Regions from separate parts of the Streptomyces sp. NPDC026575 genome, predicted to be linked through region 2. Evidence: riboswitches for the same ligand, from Rfam matches in the RefSeq annotation. Region 2 holds a riboswitch; each other region holds the start of a gene.
The links. Region 2 has a riboswitch for cobalamin ahead of nicT (Nickel transporter NicT). Riboswitches for the same ligand answer to the same signal wherever they lie in the genome.
Positions count from the first base shown of each region.

Region 1: linked by a shared signal. The riboswitch ahead of cobN (cobaltochelatase subunit CobN) and the one ahead of nicT (Nickel transporter NicT) in region 2 are both predicted to bind cobalamin.
Region 3: linked by a shared signal. The riboswitch ahead of ACZ4NB_RS28690 (prenyltransferase/squalene oxidase repeat-containing protein) and the one ahead of nicT (Nickel transporter NicT) in region 2 are both predicted to bind cobalamin.

Region 1 covers NZ_JBVHQM010000002.1:31,528-37,828, forward strand. Annotated here, with positions in the region: gene cobN (cobaltochelatase subunit CobN) at 1-2,572, opposite strand, end outside; cobalamin riboswitch at 2,607-2,755, opposite strand; gene cobG (precorrin-3B synthase) at 2,924-4,279, shown strand; gene ACZ4NB_RS02500 (precorrin-8X methylmutase) at 4,276-4,908, shown strand; gene ACZ4NB_RS02505 (precorrin-2 C(20)-methyltransferase) at 4,911-6,301, shown strand, end outside.
Region 2 covers NZ_JBVHQM010000019.1:140,521-146,821, forward strand. Annotated here, with positions in the region: gene ACZ4NB_RS25715 (hypothetical protein) at 1-160, opposite strand, end outside; tRNA gene ACZ4NB_RS25720 (tRNA-Val) at 302-373, shown strand; gene ACZ4NB_RS25725 (tautomerase family protein) at 768-995, shown strand; gene ACZ4NB_RS25730 (VOC family protein) at 1,288-1,788, shown strand; gene nicT (Nickel transporter NicT) at 1,819-2,970, opposite strand; cobalamin riboswitch at 3,002-3,217, opposite strand; gene ACZ4NB_RS25740 (alpha/beta fold hydrolase) at 3,381-4,229, opposite strand; gene ACZ4NB_RS25745 (MarR family winged helix-turn-helix transcriptional regulator) at 4,314-4,904, opposite strand; gene ACZ4NB_RS25750 (hypothetical protein) at 5,020-5,442, shown strand; gene ACZ4NB_RS25755 (nucleoside/nucleotide kinase family protein) at 5,396-6,052, opposite strand; gene ACZ4NB_RS25760 (cupin domain-containing protein) at 6,140-6,301, opposite strand, start outside.
Region 3 covers NZ_JBVHQM010000024.1:10,810-17,110, forward strand. Annotated here, with positions in the region: gene ACZ4NB_RS28680 (energy-coupling factor transporter transmembrane component T) at 1-1,019, opposite strand, end outside; gene ACZ4NB_RS28685 (SCO2322 family protein) at 1,016-1,732, opposite strand; gene ACZ4NB_RS28690 (prenyltransferase/squalene oxidase repeat-containing protein) at 1,732-3,030, opposite strand; cobalamin riboswitch at 3,208-3,349, opposite strand; gene ACZ4NB_RS28695 (MBL fold metallo-hydrolase) at 3,582-4,625, opposite strand; gene ACZ4NB_RS28700 (aldehyde dehydrogenase) at 4,944-6,301, shown strand, end outside.

The DNA of each region.
Region 1 (6,301 bases), on a different contig from region 2:
CGGACTGCGGCCATTCGCCGTTGTCGGTGCGGTAGCGCGTCAGGAGGGAGTCGGCGAGTGCCTGGCCGGTCTCCCAGGCGAGCCGGGAGGGGACGGCCTTGGGGTCGACGGAGTAGAAGTTGCGGCCCGTCGGCAGGACGTTGACCAGTCCGCGCAGCGGGGAGCCGGAGGGGCCGGCCGGGACGAAGCCGCCGTTGAGCGCGTGGACGGCGTGGTCGATCTCGTCGGTGGTGGCGGCGAGGCGCGGCACGACCTGGCGGGCGGCGAAGTCGAGGATGTCGGCGACCGCGTCCGGGTGGCCGTCGGCGATGCGGGCCACCGCGGCCGGGTCCCAGTCCGCGTCCTCCATCGCCTGGACCAGGGCGCGGGCCGTCTCCTCGGCCTCGTCGGCGGTCGTGCGGGTCGCGGCGGACTCGTCGAGGCCGAGCGCCTCGCGCAGACCGGGCAGGGCCTGTGTGCCGCCCCAGATCTGCCGGGCCCGCAGGATGGCGAGCACGAGGTTGACGCGGGCCTCGCCGGTGGGGGCGCCGCCCAGGACGTGCAGACCGTCGCGGATCTGGGCGTCCTTGACCTCGCACAGCCAGCCGTCGACATGCAGCAGGAAGTCGTCGAAGCCCTCGTCGTCGGGGCGTTCGTCCATCCCCAGGTCGTGGTCGAGCTTGGCGGCCTGGATCAGCGTCCAGATCTGGGAGCGGATCGCGGGCAGCTTGGCCGGGTCCATGGAGGAGATCGCCGCGTACTCGTCGAGGAGCTGCTCCAGGCGCGCGATGTCGCCGTAGGACTCGGCGCGGGCCATCGGCGGGACGAGGTGGTCGACGAGGGTGGCGTGGACCCGGCGCTTGGCCTGGGTGCCCTCGCCCGGGTCGTTGACCAGGAAGGGGTAGACGAGCGGGAGGTCGCCGAGCGCGGCGTCCGGGCCGCAGGCGGCGGACAGGCCCGCGTTCTTGCCGGGCAGCCACTCCAGGTTGCCGTGCTTGCCCAGGTGGACCATGGCGTCGGCGCCGAAGCCGCCGTCCTCCTGGGAGGCCGCGATCCAGCGGTAGGCCGCCAAGTAGTGGTGCGAGGGGGGCAGATCGGGGTCGTGGTAGATCGCGATCGGGTTCTCGCCGAAGCCGCGCGGCGGCTGGATGATGATCAGGAGGTTGCCGCGGCGCAGCGCGGCCAGGACGATGTCGCCGTCGGGGTCGCGGCCCGGTTCGCCCGCGTGGCTGCGGTCGAGGAACATCTCGCCCGGCGCCGGGCCCCAGTGCTCCTCGACGGCGTCGCGCAGCTCCTGCGGCAGCGTGGCGTACCAGCGCCGGTAGTCCGCGGCCGGGATGCGGACCGGGTTGCGGGACAACTGCTCCTCGGTGAGCCACTCCTGGTCGTGGCCGCCGGCCTCGATGAGGGCGTAGATCAGCTCGTCGCCGTCGCCGGACTCCAGACCGGGGACGGGCTCGGCGGTCTCGTCGCCGAAGTCGTAGCCCTCCGCCCGCAGGCGGCGCAGCAGGGCGACCGCGCTGGCCGGGGTGTCCAGGCCGACGGCGTTGCCGATGCGGGAGTGCTTGGTCGGGTAGGCGGAGAGCACCAGCGCCAGGCGCTTGTCGCCGGCCGGGATGTGGCGCAGCCGGGCGTGGCGCACGGCGATACCGGCGACGCGGGCGGCGCGCTCGGGGTCGGCGACGTACACCGGCAGGCCGTCCTCGTCGACCTCCTTGAAGGAGAACGGAACGGTGATCAGGCGCCCGTCGAACTCGGGGACGGCGATCTGGCTGGCGGCGTCCAGCGGGGACAGCCCCTCGTCGTTCTCCTCCCAGGCGCTGCGCGATCCGGTCAGGCACAGGGCCTGGAGGATCGGCACGTCGAGCGCGGCGAGCGCCCCCGCGTCCCAGGACTCGTCGTCGCCGCCGGCGGATGCCTCGGCGGGCTTGGTGCCGCCGGCGGCCAGGACGGTGGTGACGATCGCGTCGGCCGGGCGGAGGGCGTCGATCAGCTCCGGCTCGGGCGCGCGCAGCGAGGCGACGAAGAGCGGGCGGGCGCGGCCGCCGGCCGCCTCGATCTGCTCGCACAGGGTCCGCACGAAGGCGGTGTTGCCGCTCATGTGGTGGGCGCGGTAGTAGAGCACGGCGACCAGCGGGCCGCTGTCGTTGCGGCTCTCCCGGTCGAGGGGGCCCCAGGTGGGCGCGGGCGCCGGCGGCTCGAAGCCGTGGCCGGTCAGCAGGACGGTGTCGGAGAGGAAGCGGGCGAGCTGGTCGAGGTTGGCGGGGCCGCCGTGCGCGAGGTAGGCGTGCGCCTCGGCCGCGATGCCGACGGGGACCGTGGACTGCTCCATGAGCTGGGCGTCGGGGGCCTGTTCACCGGTGAGCACGACGACCGGCCGGTGCTGGTCCTCGGCGAGCAGCAGGTCCAGGCCCTCCTGCCAGGCGCGGATGCCGCCGAGGAGGCGTACGACGACGAGGTCGGTGCCCTCCAGCAGCGCGGGCAGCTCGGCCACGTCGAGGCGGGCGGGGTTGGCGAGGCGGTACGGCACCGGGCCCGTGGCCGCGCGGGCGCTGAGCAGGTCGGTGTCGGAGGTCGACAGCAGCAGAATCATGCGAGCGCAGGCCTTCCTCGGGGTGTCCGCGCCCCGGGTGGTCGTATGGACGGCGGGAGTTCCTGGCTCACCCGGCGCTGGCCGGGTTCACAGTGGCGGGACCGCGCCGGATTCTCACCGGGCTTCCTCCCTTGGGCGCCGTCGCTGGCGTCCGGTGGGCCAGCCGACCCACCGACCTGCATAGTAAGGGCTGCGGACGGCCGAGGTAAGCGGGCCCGGGGGCCGGCCGCCGGGGACCGCCGTGCTCCGCCCCGGCCGGGGCCGCGGCCGCGTGGGTGGCCGGTCCGCGCCTGGTCCGTGGCCGGATCCGCCCCGGATCGGCCGCCCGGCGTCGTGGGTATGCTCGCCGCCATGCCGCCCTCCCCCTCGATCCGGCCCCTGGGGTCCGAACCGCCCCTGCGGGACCGCGGTGACGCCTGCCCGGGGGCGCTGCGACTGCACCCGGCGGCCGACGGCGGGCTGGCCCGAGTGCGGGTGCCCGCAGGCGACTTGACGGTGCGTCAGGCCGAAGCGCTGGCCGACGCCGCGGACGCTCTCGGGGACGGCCGGCTCTCCCTGACGTCCCGGGGGAACGTGGAACTGCGCGGCCTCGCCGAGGGCTGCGGCGGCCGGCTCGCCGCGCTGCTGCGCGACGCCGGTCTGCTCCCCTCCGAGCACCACGAACGCCTCCGCAACATCCTCGCCTCCCCGCTGGCCGGGCTGGACCGGCACACCCCTGCTGACGTGCGGTTGTGGGCCCGTGACCTGGACTCTTCGCTCTGCGCGAGCCGGTCGGCGACCGCGCTGTCCGGCCGTTTCCTCTTCGTCCTGGACGACGGGCGGGGCGATGTGGCGGCGCTGGGCGGGGATGTGAGCTTGGTCGCAGAACCCTCCGTGGCGGCCGACCGGACCGGCGCCGGTGGCACGGCGCTGCTGCGGGTCGGTGACGATCCGGCGGCGCTGCGGATCGCCGGCCCGGACGCACCGCGCGCCGCGCTCACCGCCGCCCTGACGTTCCTGGACGCCGCCGCGGCGAGCGGCAGCGGCGCCTGGCGGATCCGCGAACTGCCCGAAGGGCACACGCTGACGACCCGGCACGTCGCCGAGCGGCTCCAGGCGGCGGGCATCACGGCGGAGCGGGTGACGGACGGGGCAGCGGCTCTGCGCTCGGCGACCGCGCGCGCCGAGGAGTTCCCCGACTCCTCCGCTCCAGGTGTGGTCGAGGGCGCCGACGGCCGCCGCGCCCTGTGCGTGCTGGCCCCGCTGGGCCGGCTGAGCACCGCCCAGTGGCGCCTGCTCACCGCCGTCGCCGCCCAGGACGGCTCCGGCGCACTGCGCCTGACGCCCTGGCGCGGAATCGTCCTGCCCGGTCTGGCGCCCGCCGCGGCCGCCGCCCGGTCGGCCGAGCTGTCCGCCGCCGGCCTGGTCACCGACCCGTCCTCCCCCTGGCACCGCCTCGGCGCGTGCACCGGCCGCCCCGGCTGCGCCAAGTCCCTTACGGACGTCCGCGCGGACGCCGCGGACGCGGTCGCCGCGGGCGCGCGGACGCCGGACGGCGGCCCGGCCGTCCCCGCGGGCGGCACGCCCGTCCACTGGTCCGGCTGCGAGCGCCGCTGCGGCCACCCTCACGGCACCTGGGTCGACGTCCTGGCAACGGCGGACGGCTACCAGATATCGGTCGTACGGCCGGATGCACCACCAGCAACGCAAGAAACGAGGCCACAGTGACCGCCTTCGACTACGAGAAGGACGGTGCGGCGATCTACCGCCAGTCCTTCGCCACGATCCGCGCCGAGGCGGACCTCGCCGGGCTGCCCGCCGACGTCAGCCGGGTGGCGGTCCGGATGATCCACGCCTGCGGCATGGTCGACCTCGTACGCGATCTGGCGTTCACCCCCGAGGTGGTGGCCAACGCCCGCAAGGCGCTGCGCGCCGGTGCGCCGATCCTGTGCGACGCCAACATGGTCGCCAGCGGCGTCACCCGCAAGCGGCTGCCGGCCGACAACGAGGTGCTGTGCACGCTCGCCGACCCGTCGGTGCCGGACCTGGCCGCCCGGATGGGCACCACCCGCAGCGCCGCCGCGCTGGAGCTGTGGCGCGACCGCATGGAGGGCGCCGTGGTGGCCGTCGGCAACGCCCCCACCGCGCTCTTCCGCCTGCTGGAAATGATCGAGGAGGGGGCGCCCCGGCCCGCCGCCGTCCTCGGCATACCCGTCGGCTTCATCGGCGCGGCGGAGTCCAAGGACGCGCTGATCGCCCACCCGTCGAAGCTGGACCACATCGTGGTGCGCGGACGCCGGGGCGGCAGCGCCATGGCCGCGGCCGCGATCAACGCCCTGGCAAGCGAGGAAGAGTAAGCGTGAGCGAGCAGCAGCTGACCGGTCGCCTCTACGGCGTGGGCCTCGGCCCCGGTGACCCGTCCCTGATGACCGTGCGTGCCGTCCAGGTCATCGCCGCGGCCGACGTCATCGCGTACCACAGCGCCCGGCACGGACGGTCCATCGCGCGCGCGATAGCCGCCGAGCATCTGCGCGCCGACCACATCGAAGAGCCGCTGGTCTACCCGGTCACCACCGAGTCCACCGACCACCCCGGCGGCTACCGCGGCGCGCTCGACGAGTTCTACGAAGAGGCCGCGGCCCGCCTCGCCGTCCACCTCGACGCCGGCCGCACGGTCGCCGTCATCTCCGAGGGCGACCCGCTCTTCTACGGCTCCTACCAGCACATGCACAAGCGGCTGGCGCACCGTTACCCGACCGAGGTGATCCCCGGGGTCACCTCGATCAGCGCCGCCGCGGCCCGCCTGGGCAAACCGCTCGCCGAGGCCGACGAGGTCCTGACGATCCTGCCCGGCACCCTCCCGGAGGAGGAGCTGACGGCCCGCCTGGCCTCGACCGACACCGCGGTCGTGATGAAACTGGGGCGCACCTTCCCCACCGTCCGCCGGGCGATGGAACGTTCCGGCCGCCTCGCCGAGGCCCACTATGTCGAGCGCGCCACCATGTCCGGCGAACGCACGGACAATCTGGCCGACATCGACTCCGACACCGTCCCCTACTTCTCCGTCTCGGTCGTCGCCAGCCGCGTCGCGGAGCAGTCCTACCAGGCCCCCGAGGCGGCGCCGGACCCCGCCGCCGAGCCCTCCGGCCCCGGTGAGGTCGTGGTCGTCGGCACCGGACCGGCCGGCCCGCTCTGGCTCACCCCGGAGTCCCGCGGCGCCCTCGCCGCCGCGCAGGACCTCGTCGGCTACACCACCTACCTCGACCGCGTCCCGGTACGCCCCGGCCAGCGCCGCCACGGCTCCGACAACAAGGTCGAGTCCGAACGCGCCGAACTCGCCCTCGATCTGGCCCGCCGCGGCCGGCGGGTGGCCGTGGTCTCCGGCGGCGACCCGGGCGTCTTCGCCATGGCCACCGCCGTCCTCGAAGTCGCCTCCCAGGACCCCTACCGCTCCGTGCCGGTACGCGTCCTGCCCGGCGTCACCGCCGCCAACGCCGCCGCCGCCCGCGCCGGCGCCCCGCTCGGCCACGACTACGCGGTCATCTCCCTCTCCGACCGCCTCAAGCCCTGGGAGGTCATCGCCGCCCGCCTCCGCGCCGCCGCGGGCGCCGACCTGGCCCTCGCCCTGTACAACCCCGGCTCCCGCAGCCGCACCTGGCAGGTCGCCAAGGCCCGCGAACTCCTCCTGGAACACCGCGCCCCGGACACCCCGGTCATCCTCGCCCGCGACATCGGCGGCCCCGAGGAATC
Region 2 (6,301 bases):
CGAACCAGCGACGAGTCCCCCCGCCGGCGAACGCCAACGGAGCCATCGCGATCAGCAACGGCAACGGCAGCAACGCGAGCGTCACCGCATCCCGGACCGGGCCCCCACGCGTGCGACGGCGTTCTCGCTGCTCATGCGGCTGCGTGTGTGTCGCCGTCACTTCCCTCTCCCGATCACATCGCCCCAGGACGGATGCCATTCTCCCACTCACCGGAAACGAACACACCGGCCGGTAAGTTCGCACTTCGCGCACTGGTTTGCAGTTCAGCCCTGATGGCAAGGTAGTCTGTCGGCTCGACCAGGGCGCATAGCTCAGCGGTAGAGCGCTGCTCTTACAAAGCAGATGTCGGCGGTTCAAATCCGTCTGTGCCCACTCCTTGCGTAGAACGACGAAGGCCCAGGTCATCCGAGGTGAAATCGGATTCCTGGGCCTTGATCATTTTCTGCTGCGGACAGGGGCGGGCAGGGGCCGTCGCGAAACCGCGCTGCCGCCCTTCACCGAGGTCGATCTGCGAGACTGGACAGAAGCATGCCGGCACCGCAGGACTGATGGCAGCGGTCGGCATCAGCGTCGCCGCTCACCGTGAACCGGGCCAGTCGGACGAGGGCCGGGCGCCGCCTACGGGTGCTGCTCCGTTAGGCCGCGACAAGCGGCGCGTCATCGCCGGCACCCTTCTCCCCGAAGAGGAGGCGCAGCCCCACCGCATTCGGCCCTGGTATCCGAGCGGCATGACGGCTCGATCTCACCCTCATGTGGGAGGCATCCGATGCCATTCATCGACATCAAGGTGATCGCAGGAGTGTTCACGCTCGAAGAGAAGCAGAAGATGGTCGAGGATGTCTCCGAGGCGTTGATCGCCATCGAAGGCGAGGCCCTGCGGCCGGTGACACATGTCGTGGTCACCGAGACGCCCAGCGGCGCATGGGCGATCGGCGGTAAGGCCCTGACAGCCGAAGACGTGCAGGCCAAGAGGGCTGGCCAGCGCAGCCGGTAGGTGTCTTCGAGTTTCTGCCGATCGCCGGGCAGCAGCACATCCGTGACCGGAGCGGGCCCAAGGGCGGGCCGGCGCTGATGCGCTCCGCGCTTGTCGACCCCGTGGCCCCCGACTCGTTCGAGTCGGGGGCCTTCTTCGTGCCCGGGGGGCGGGGGAGGGGCGGGGCTGGGCGTGTTCGGGGCGGTTGTTTGTGGTGGGGAGGCTGTGTATCGTTCCAGAGTATCTTGAAGTTTCAAGTAAGTGGTCGGTGAGCGGTCACGCGATGGCGTGGCGGGAGAACAGGAGCGGGTTCATGGCCGTACGGCGGCTCAATCACGCGGTGCTGTATGTCCGGGATGTGGCGCGGGCTGTTGCTTTTTACGGTGAGGCGCTGGGGCTCAGCGTGGATGTGGAGATACCGGGGCGGGCGGCCTTCCTCAGCGCGCCCGGCTCGCTCAACGATCACGATCTGGGGCTGTTCGCGGTGGGGACGGACGCGCCGGGGCCGGAGGCCGGGCGGGTCGGGCTGTACCACCTGGCCTGGGAGGTCGGCACGCTCGGTGAACTGGCCGCGGCGAAGGCGCGGCTCGGTGAGCGCGGTGCGCTGGTCGGCGCCACCGACCACCTCGTCTCCAAGTCCCTGTACGCCAAGGACCCGGACGGCAACGAGTTCGAGGTGATGTGGCGGGTTCCGCGGGAGGACTGGCCGGGGCCGGAGGAGGCGGACCGGCTGCGACCGCTGGATCTTGCGGTCGCAATGAAGCGCTGGGGGCCGGATCTGGTGACGGGCGCCGCCGCCGGTTCGGCCACCTGAGGTGAGGAGGCGCGGCCCGCGCGCCGTGCCTCAGGAGCTCGACGCCGGTGCCGTCCGCTCTGTCGCCTTCGCCCGGTCTGCCTCCTCCGCTCGCTGCGCCCAGCGCTTCTCCACACCGCTCAGTCGCCAGTACGCCAGCGCCGCGGCCCACACCACGACGAACAGTCCGACGATGATGAAGCCGACGTTGTCGAGGTCGAGGGTGGAGATCCAGCCGGTCAGCGGGTCGTTGAGGGCGAGTTTGTCGTGCAGCACGGTCACCAGCTCGATCGTGCCGATGAAGAAGGCGACGGCGATCGACAGACCGGTGATGGTGAGGTTGTAGTAGACCTTGCGCACCGGGTTGGAGAACGCCCACTGGTAGGCGAAGTTCATGAACGTGCCGTCGAGGGTGTCGAACAGGCTCATCCCGGCGGCGAACAGCAGCGGCAGGCACAGGACCGCGTACCACGGCAGGCCGGCCGCGGCGCCGCTGCCCGCCATCACCATCAGGGTCACCTCGGTCGCGGTGTCGAAGCCGAGCCCGAAGAGGAAGCCGAGCGGGAACATCTGGCCGGGGCGGGAGATCGAGCGCGTGAAGCGCCCCAGGAGGCGGTTCATGAAGCCGCGCGAATCCAGGCGCTGCTCCAACTCGGCCTCGTCGTAACGGCCGTCGCGCATACCGCGGAAGACCCGCCAGATCCCGGCCAGCGCGATGAGGTTGAGGGCGGCGATGAGGTAGAGGAACGTCCCCGAGACCGTGGTGCCGATGGTGCCGAGGACCTGGTGGGTACGGGATTCGTCGTTGAGCAGGGTGCCGGCGAGCTGGGCGCCGCCGGCCACGAGAGCCGCCATCGCGACCACCACGCTGGAGTGGCCGAGCGCGAACCAGAAGCCCACCGAGACCGGCCGCTTGCCGTCGGCCATCAGCTTGCGGGTGGTGTTGTCGATCGCGGCGATGTGGTCGGCGTCGAAGGCGTGCCGCATACCGAGGGTGTATGCGGTGATGCCGAGTCCGGCGCCGAAGACCTGGCTTCCGACGGCGTAGTGGTGCGGGACGACGAGCAGGAAGAGCACACCGAAGGCGACGATGTGCAGACCGGCTATGACGGCCATCAGGCCGGCGGTGCGGACGGTGTCCTGCCGACGCCAGCGGAACGCGGCGGGGGCAGGGGTGTTCGGGGTATCGGTGGACAGGGCCATCCGGCGGTCACGCTCCAGCACCTCGTGGATCAGTTCGTGAGATGCCGTGGCCGGTCTCCTGGCTTACGGGTGCACGCGTCCGTCCCCGCCTTCCCGGCCGCGGGCTGCGGTCAGTGGCGCCGTAGGCGCGCCGTGCGCCTACGGAAAGGGCTGGAAACTCCCCGATCACAGTGGCGAGGGCCGCTCCGGCCTGGGACCACAAGGTCCGGCACCGGTCTTCCCGAACACCACGGCTCGATCACTCTATCTGCCGAGGAGGACGGGCGGGGGTGCGGACCGGCGGCCGCGGCGCTCTCACGGTCGATGGCCGCCGGGAGAGCCGCAGTTCCGGCGCGCGGTGCGCGGTGCGCGGTGGGGCTGGTGTGCCAGGGTGCCGGGTGCCGGGGCATCACGGGGTGGTCCGAGGGTGATCAGTAGTCCAAGGACGAGAGGAAGGCGTGCAGTTCGCGGTCGAAGAGCGCGGTGTTCTCCAGATTGACCATATGGGCCGCGCCCGGTATGCGGACTCTTCGGGCGCCGGGGACGGTCAGCGCTATGGCATGGGCGTTGGCGGAGATGTCCGTACTGTCGAGGTCGCCGTCGAGCACCACCGTCGGCACCCGGACCTCGCTCAGACGGTCCGCGGCCCCGACCTCAAGGGGCATCCCGGCGCCCAGCCCGTCGGCATGCACCTCCACATTGGCCTCGGCGGAGGCGCGCATCCGCTCACGGAACCCCGGGTGCACGGCGGATGGTTCGCGATGCGGACCGTCCACCCACATCCGCAGGAAGTGCTCGACATAGCGCTCCGCGCCGTCCGGAGCGCCGATGGCCGCCACCTGCTCCTTGATGTGCGCCAGGACGAAGGGGTCGGTGAAGGGGCGGCCGCTGATACCGGGGGAGGCGAGCGCGAGGGCCGTCACCCGGGCCGGGTGGGCTATCGCGGTGTCGAGGGCGACCCGCGCACCGTGTGAGAGACCGACGAGGACGGCGCTCGGGGCGTCGAGAGCGTCCAGGAGGGTGCACAGGTCGTCGTGGTTGGCGTAGTCCCCCTCCACCGTGGAGGACAGGCCGTGGCCGCGGAAGTCGTAGCGGATCGCGCGGAGGCCGGAGTTCACCAGCCAGGTGAACTGTTCGTCCCACATGTGCTGGTCGAGCATGCCGCCGTGCAGCAGTACCACCGCGGGGCCCGACCCGGCCGTCTCGTAGAACAGCTCGCCGTCGTCGACCGGCACGAGGCCGTTGTCGACCTCGGACCAGTCGGTGATCGCTCGGGTCATGCTCCGGACCGTCCTTTGGCGTTTGTGTGGTGGGTGGTGGTACTGGCGTGATTGTTGCTTATGGATCTGGTGTCGCCGTCATCATTACTTGTCGTTGATGTCGGCATTCTCCGGTGGAACGTGTGAGCCGTTCGCCAGGTGCCGGAATTCCTCGCCGAGTCGGTCGAGTACATGCAGGGTCGTGCGGACGTCCTCGGCGGGCAGGTCGGCCAGTCGGCGCCGCAGCTCCGTCGCCTCGAACTCCTGGATTCCGCGTATCGCCGCCGCGCCCTCGGTGGTGAGCTCGATCAGGGAGGAGCGGCGGTGTGCGGGGTTGGGTGCCGTCACGACCAGGCCCAGCTCCGCGGCGTGGTTCACCCAGCGCTGCACCGGCTGTCTGTCGAGCCCCATCGAGCGGGCCAACTGCGGCACGGTCCTGGGGCCTTCGCTGTGCAGGGCGTCCAGTAGTGCATGTTCGCCGGCGGTCATGCCCGTACCCGTCAGCTCACGCTCGACCGCGCGGACCACCGTCCGGTGCAGCGGCCACAGGCGTCTGATGACGCCGTACAGCAGGTCTTCGGCGGGCGTGAGCCCCTCTGTGCCCTCCCTGTCGGTGTCCTGCGCGGCGGAACTGTGCGCTCCGGCGCCGTTTTCGCCGGTGTCATGCTCTGCGGCACCCCCCTCATTGACACTCATGATGTCATGATGACATCGATGATGTCGTTTGGGAAGGGGCTTGATGCGGAAAGGAGTTGATGCGAGGCAGGCAGGTGCTGGCGGAAGGCGTCGGCGAGGGAGAGCGGGAGGGCGGATGAAGGTCGGTCTGTTGCGTGCGGTCGGGGTGGCCACGGCGGTGTACGGGGTGGCGGTGACGGCGGTGCCCGATCTGCTGGCGCGGCCTTCGGGGCTGGTCGACGGTGAGGGGAGGATCGAGCGGGCCACCCGGATCTCGCTGCGGCCACTTGCCTGGCGGGAGGTGGCGAGCGGGCTCTCGCTCGCGCTGGCGCCCGAGGGCCCGGCGCTGCGCACCGCCGCGTATATAAGGATCGCGGCCGATCTCGGGGACGCCGTCCTGGTCGGTGCGACGCTGCCGGGCCGGGATCGGAGGGTGAAGGCGGCCGCGGTGTCCGTGGGGTGGGGTGCGCTGTCGGTGGTCGGGCTGCTGGCCGGCGGGCGGCGGCAGGGGGTCAGTCGCCGGACGGGAGCGGGGCCTCTTCGGGGGCGAAGGAGATGACGAGGTCGGCGCGGTCGCGAGTGGCCGCCACGACCCGGGCGTTGGTCTCGTCCGAGGAGTGCACGAACCGTTCGGCATCGGCGTGTGCGCGTCCGAAGCGCTCGTGGCGGTCGATCAGCCGGCGGATCCGCTCCGGGGCGTCCAACTCCACGTACCAGACCTCGTCGAGCAGCGCGCGGACCCGTGACCAGGGCGCGGAGTCGAGGAGGAGGTAGTTGCCCTCGGTGACGACGAGCGGGATATGCGGTGCCACGGCGATGCTGCCGGCGACCGGCTCCTCGATGCGGCGGTCGAAGGCCGGGGCGTAGACGGTGGCGTCCGGGTCCGGCGCGCGCAGACGCGCCAGCAGTGCCTCGTACCCGGCGGGGTCGAAGGTGTCGGGCGCGCCCTTGCGGCCCGTGCGGCCGAGGCGGCGCAACTCCGCCTCGGCGAGATGGAAGCCGTCCATCGGGACCAGCGCCGCCCGTCCGGCCAGCTCCGCCACCAGGTGGGCGGCGAGGGTGGACTTGCCCGCACCCGGTGGGCCGGTGATGCCGAGCAGCCGGCGTCGTGCGGGGGTCGCGGAGCCGGCGAGCCGGCGGGCGCGGGAGAGAAGGTGCCGGAGATCCATGATGGGTCCATCGTGCCTGATCGGCGGCCGGATGGCGGTGGATCGGCCCGGCTTCCTTCGCGTCATGGCCGTGGTGCTCCATGCCGCTCAGTCGAAGTACTCCATGCCGTACTTCGCGCCGATCGCGTTGAGGCGGTCGAGATCGGGGTGGCCGCCCTTCATGGCCACCGGCCCGGCCTCGAACATGTCCTCCACGAACTCCTCCCAGCCGCCCGGTGACGAGATCTGCAGGCAGCGGGCGGGCGGCTG
Region 3 (6,301 bases), on a different contig from region 2:
CAGAGCGGAAGCACGGGGGCCGTGAGGGGGACGGCGGGTGGGTGGAGGGCGGCCGGTGCGTAGGTGTTCGCCCAGATCATCAGGGTGGCCACGGCGATGCCGGAGCCGGCGACGAGCCAGGCCCGCGGGCCCCAGCGCTCGGGGCGGTAGCGGGTGCGCAGCGTGCGGCGGCCGCCGAGCCACAGGCCGGCGAGGGCGGCGGCCAGCCCGGCGAGGAGCAGCGGCAGACCATAGCCGGCCCCGGTGCCGCCGAGCAGGCCGTAGGTGCCGGCGCAGATGCCGAGGAGACCGCCGAGGGTGAGAGCGGAGGTGAGGCGACGTACGGCGCGAGGCACTTGGGCGCTGCGGCCGTAGCCACGGGCGTCCATGGCCGCGGCCAGGGCCACCGAGCGCTCCAGCGCGCCCTCCAGCACCGGCACGCCGACCTGGAGCAGTGCCTTGAAGCCGCGGTCGGGGCGGCCGCGCAGCCGTCGGGCGGCGCGCAGCCGCTGGACGTCGGCGACCAGGTTCGGCGCGAACGTCATGGCGACGACGACCGCCACCCCCGCCTCGTACAGCGCGCCGGGCAGGGACTTCAGCAGCCGCGACGGGTTGGCCAGGGCGTTGGCGGCGCCCACGCAGATGAGGAGGGTGGCCAGCTTCAACCCGTCGTAGAGCGCGAAGACCATGCCCTCCGCCGTGACCCGCCCGCCGATCCGGACGCCCTTCGCCCAGTCGGGCAGCGGAACTTCGGGCAGTGTGACGAGGGTGTGGGTACCGGGGATGGGGGAGCCGAGGACGAAGGCGAAGGCCAGCCGAATGGCGATCACGACCAGACCGAGCTTGACGAACGCGCCGTAGGAGCGGGCCCAGGGCGCGTCCGTGCGCCGCGCCGCGACGACATAGCCGGCCACGCCCACCAGCAGCCCCAGCAGCAGCGGGTTGGTGGTGCGCGAGGCCGCGGTGGCCAGGCCGAGGGCCCACAGCCACCAGGCGCCGGCGTGCAGCGCGGTGGTACGGGTCGCCTGCGGGGCGCTCATCCGCGCCGGCGGCGCGCCTGCCACACGGCCGCCGCGCCCAGTACGACGACGGCCGCGACACCGCCGAGCAGCCCGGCGGACGGTCCGCCGTCACCCCCGGAGCCGGCCCCCTTCGCCCCGTCCGCACCCTGCCCGTCGGCGGACTGCTTCGGGTCGGCGGACGCCTTCGCCCCGCCCGATCCGCTCACCTGGTCCGCGCACCCCGTCTCCGGATAGCCGGCGATGGCGCACAGCAGCGCATTGGAGTCATAGCGCAGCCGCCCGGCGACCGCGGCCAGCGCCTCGCCCGCCGAGGCGTCCTCGGCCACCTGGGCGCACTCCGTCCGCGCCTTCGGCGGGCGCTCGCCATCGGGAGCGTCCTTCGCGGTACCGAAGTCGATGACGACGCCGATCCGCTTGCGGCCGTCCTTGGCGGGCGTCTCGCGGCAGATCGCGTCGAAGTCGGCGGCTGCGCGCGGTTTGCCGGCCGCGGCCGAGTCGGCGCTGACGGTGAAGCGGAAGCCCTCGACCGCGCCATCGGCCGGGCGCACGGTGGCCGGCCCCTGGGTGGCGTAGGCCCAGGAGCCGCCGCTCCCGCCGTCCCAGAAGGACCAGTAGCGGTACTCCTGCGCCTGGGCCGGCCCGGCGGCCAGCCCGGTGACCGTGCCGGCCAGCAGCAGCGCGCCGGCGATCCGGGTGCGCCGCGTCGGCTGCGGCAGCTGCCTCGGCCGCATCAGAGTGCGTTCTTCTTCTTACGGCCGCTCAGCAGGAAGCCGATGCCGGCGCCGAAGGCGAGCGCGACGCCGACGACCCACCAGACGTTGACGCCGCCGTCGCCGTCCTTGTGGTCCTCGGCGGCCGGCGCGGCGGTACCGGCCGGCTTGGGTCCGGTCGCGTTCAGCGCGGCCACCAGATCGCTGCCCCCGAAGGAGCGCGGGTCGGTGCCGGTGGCGTGCGCGGCGAGCACCAGCTGGGCGTACGCGGCCGGGCCGTTCTCCTTGGCCCAGCCCGCGGCGTTCTTCTCCAGCCACTTCAGCGGCTTCTGGGCGGCGGCCCCGTGCGAACCGGCCGCCAGCGCCACCACGGCATCCGCGGTGTTGCCGACATCGGGCTGCTTCTCCTGGCCCGGCATCGCGGAGAGCAGATGCTGTCCGTTCCGGTCGAGCTGGGCGACGAGGTGGGCGGCGCCGCCGGCCGCGGCCGACGCCGCATCGCTGGACTTCTCCGGCTTGCCGTCCTTGCAGGTCAGAGGCTTGACAGGGGTGTCCGCGCGCTTCCCGGCCGGTGCGACGACGAAGCCCTTGCCCAGCGCGCCGGTCGCGGCGGCCGCGGTGGCGTCCGCGTTCGGCGCCGCACCCTTGAGCTGGAAGGCGAACGCGCCGCGCTCGTCCTCCTTCGCCGCACAGCCCAGCTGGAAGGTGAGCAACGCGTCGTAGGGGGTCTTGCCGCCCTTCTTCGACGTGACCGACTCCGGCTTCTCGCCGGCCGCCGTGAGCGCGCCGATCACGACGGAGGTGGAGTTGGCGTCGCTGGGCGAGCCGGCCATCGAGCTCCAGCCGCCGTCGTCGTTCTGCACCGACTTCAGCCAGCTCACGGCCTTCTTCACGGTCTCGCCGTGCCCGCCGAGCGCGGCCAGCGCCTGCACCGCGGCGGCCGTCTGGTTGGTGTCCCGCATCGTCTTCGCGTCACAGGACCGCTTCGGCTCGGCGCGGAAGGCGGTGAACGAGCCGTCGGCGCACTGCTGCCCGACCAGCCAGTCCACGGCCGACGCCGCCGGCCGTACGCCGACCGTGTCCTGCGCCAGCAGCGCGAGCGACTGCCGCCAGACACCGTCGTACTGCGGGTCCTTGGTGCCGTACAGCCCGTCGGGCAGCTTCTTGGGGGACGCCGAGGGGGCGGCCGCGGGCTCCGCGAACGCGGCGGGGGCGGTGGCCGTGCCCAGCACCGCCACGGCCGCCAGCGCCATGGCGGCGCGGCGCGCCAGGAAGGCGACGGGGTGCGTCGAAGGGGCCTGGGGAGCCATGGAAGCCATGGGGGCCATCGGGTCGGTGCCTCTCGGGTCGGGTCGCGGCGGTGGTACGCAGCCGCGCTCGGACGACCGCCGAGCGCCGATCCTGCGATCGGGCGCGGTGGCACCGGGCTCAGCTCCGTATACCTCGACGGTGCCGCGCACCGGACCGTCCGCGCGGGCGGCGGTTCCGGTGGCGGGAGCCTTGGTCGTGCCCCAACGGGTGCTCCGGCTCGTACGGCCATCTGCGCCGCGCACTGCGCGGGCCGCCGGCCGTCCTCACGGTTGCGGGTCAGCGCCGGATTTCCACCGGCTTCCCCCGATCGGGTACGGATGAAGTTGTCCCGCACACCTTAACCGGCGCCCGGACGGGGCCCGCCCGCACGTACGAGCCGGGGAAGGCCGACGGTGGCCACGCGCGGCACAGGAACAGCGCCGACGTCGCCAGGCCGCGCACAGGCGCGAGGTGCGTCACACCTCCCTCACGCGTCACACCGACTCGGCGGCGCGAGTGCCCTCGCCCCGCCCGCCGCCTCGCCCGAGGCTCCCGCGCGTGCGTCACACCGCCTCGCGCCTCACACCGCCCGGTAAGTCGCCGGCTCGGAGCCCGGTACCCGCTCCACGCCCCCCTGCTTCACCAGGCGGCGCAGATGTGCCTCGGCCTCCGAGACGGCGATGTTCCGGGAGCCGTAGGGGATCTGCTCCCAGGGACGGTTCCACTCCATGGCCACGGCGAGCTGCCAGGGGGTGAGGGGTTCGCGGAGCAGTGCTCTCAGTCCGGAGAGCCGCTCTTCGTGGTGGGCGATGAGTTCGCGCACCCGGCCCTCGGCGTCGGTGAAGGCGTGCTGATGGGCGGGCAGTACCTCGGCGGGGGCGAGCCGGCCGATGCGTTCGAGGGAGGCGAGGTAGTCGCCCAGGGGGTCGGTGACCGTGCTGTCGTCGGGGTCCCCGTACAGGCCGATGTGCGGGGTGATGCCGGGGAGGAGGTGATCGCCGGAGAAGAGCCGGCCGAAGCCGTGCGCCCGCCCGCCCGGATGCTCCTCCTCCAGATGCAGGCACACATGCCCCGGCGTGTGCCCCGGCGTCCAGATGGCGCGCACCCGGCGTCCCGGCAGGTCGAGCAGCTCGCCGGGCTCGATCCCGCGGTCCGGCAGCGCGGCCCGCCGGCCGGGCGGCCTCCGGCCGCGCCCGCTGCCGCGCGCCTCCCGCAGCGGTGCCAGATGATCGTCCGGCGCGCCCGCGCCCGCGAGCTTGGCGATCAGGTAGTCGAGCCACTCGCCCGGCTCGGCCTCGCGGGTCCGGCGGACCACGGCGGTGTCCGCGGCGTGCATCGCGATCCAGGCGCCGGACGCCTGCCGCACCTTGGCGGAGAGGCCGTGGTGGTCGGGGTGGTGGTGGGTGATCAGGACGCCGTGGAGATCGGTGAGGGCGAAGCCGCAGGCGGCGACGCCGGCGACGAGGGTGTCCCAGGAGTCCGGGTCGTCCCAGCCGGTGTCGATGAGCACCGGTCCGCGGTCGGTCTCCAGGAGGTGGACGAGGGTGTGGCCGAGCGGGTTGTCCGGGATGGGGACGGCGATGCTCCACACCCCGCCCCGGTGGTCGATCACCTGCGTGGTCATCCCGGTCCCCTCTCGGTGTGGCACACACCCCGACACCCCGCACCTGCCCTCTCACTATAACTAGAACCGGTTTCAAGGAGGCGCGAAGTCACCTACCGTGGGCGGCGGTTGGGGTGGTGGTGGGGATTTGGTCCGCGCCGTGGACTCCTCCAACTAGAACTGGTATCAGTTTCTGACGTGGTGAACCGAGCGGCGCCGAGGCGATCGACTGACACGGCGTCACCAGTCGGCGCGGTAGCGCGGCACAGGCCCCTCGGGCGGTCCGCGTCGGTGCGCACCCACATCGGACAGGCGGCCAACCCGCAGGAGGCGGCAGCGATGAGCGACCTCGTCGAGCACGGAAAGCTCTACATAGGCGGACAGCTGGTCGATCCGGCCGGCCGGGACACGATCGAGGTCGTCTCACCGCACACCGAACAGGTCATCGGCCGCGTCCCGCACGCCTCGCGGGCCGATGTCGACCGTGCGGTGGCCGCGGCCCGTACGTCCTTCGAGTCCGGGGTGTGGGCGAACGCCCCGTTGGCGGACCGGATCGCGGTGGTGACCCGCATCAAGGACGCCTTCGCCGCGCGCAGCGAGGAGATCGCCAGGGTCATCAGCTCCGAGAACGGCACCCCGTTCACCTCCGGCGTCATGGTGCAGTCGCTGGCCTCGGTGCTGGCCTGGGACTCGGCGCTCACGGTGGCCCGCACCTTCGAGGGCGCGGACGGCGGCGCTCCGTTCGAGGAGCGGCGGGCCGGTGTGCTGGGGCCGATCCTCGTACGGCGGGAGCCGGTCGGGGTGGTCGCGGCCGTGGTGCCGTGGAACGTCCCGCAGTTCACCGCCGCGGCCAAGCTCGCGCCCGCCCTGCTGGCCGGCTGCTCGGCCGTGCTGAAGGTGTCGCCGGAGACCCCGCTGGACGCGTACCTCCTCGCCGAGATCGCGTCCGAGGCCGGACTGCCGGAGGGCGTGCTGTCGATCCTGCCGGCGGACCGCGAGGTGAGCGAGTACCTGGTCGGGCACCCGGGAGTGGACAAGGTGTCGTTCACCGGATCGGTCGCGGCCGGCCGGCGGGTCATGGAGGTCGCGGCCCGCAATCTCAGCCGCGTCACGCTGGAGTTGGGCGGCAAGTCCGCGGCGGTGATCCTGCCGGACGCGGATCTGGACGCGGCGGTGGCCGGCATCGTCCCGTTCGCCTGGATGATCAACGGCCAGGCATGTGTGGCCCAGACGCGGATCCTCGCACCGCGCAGCCACTACGACGAGATCGCCGAACGGTTCACCGCGGCCGCCTCCGCGCTCACCGTGGGCGACCCGCTGGATCCGGCCACGGAAGTGGGCCCGCTGGTCGCCCGCCGCCAGCAGCAGCGCTCGCTGGACTACATCGCGCTCGGCCAGCAGGAAGGCGCCAAGGTCCTGACCGGCGGCGGCCGGCCGAAGGGGCAGGACACCGGCTGGTACGTCGAGCCGACCCTCTTCGGCGAGGTCGCCAACTCGATGCGGATCGCCCGCGAGGAGATCTTCGGCCCGGTCATCTGCCTGCTGCCGTACGACGACGAGGCGGCGGCGGTCCGGATCGCCAACGACTCCGACTACGGGCTCTCCGGCTCGGTGTGGACCTCCGACGTCGACCACGGCATCGACATCGCGCGCCAGGTGCGCACCGGTACGTACTCGGTGAACACCTTCAGCATCGA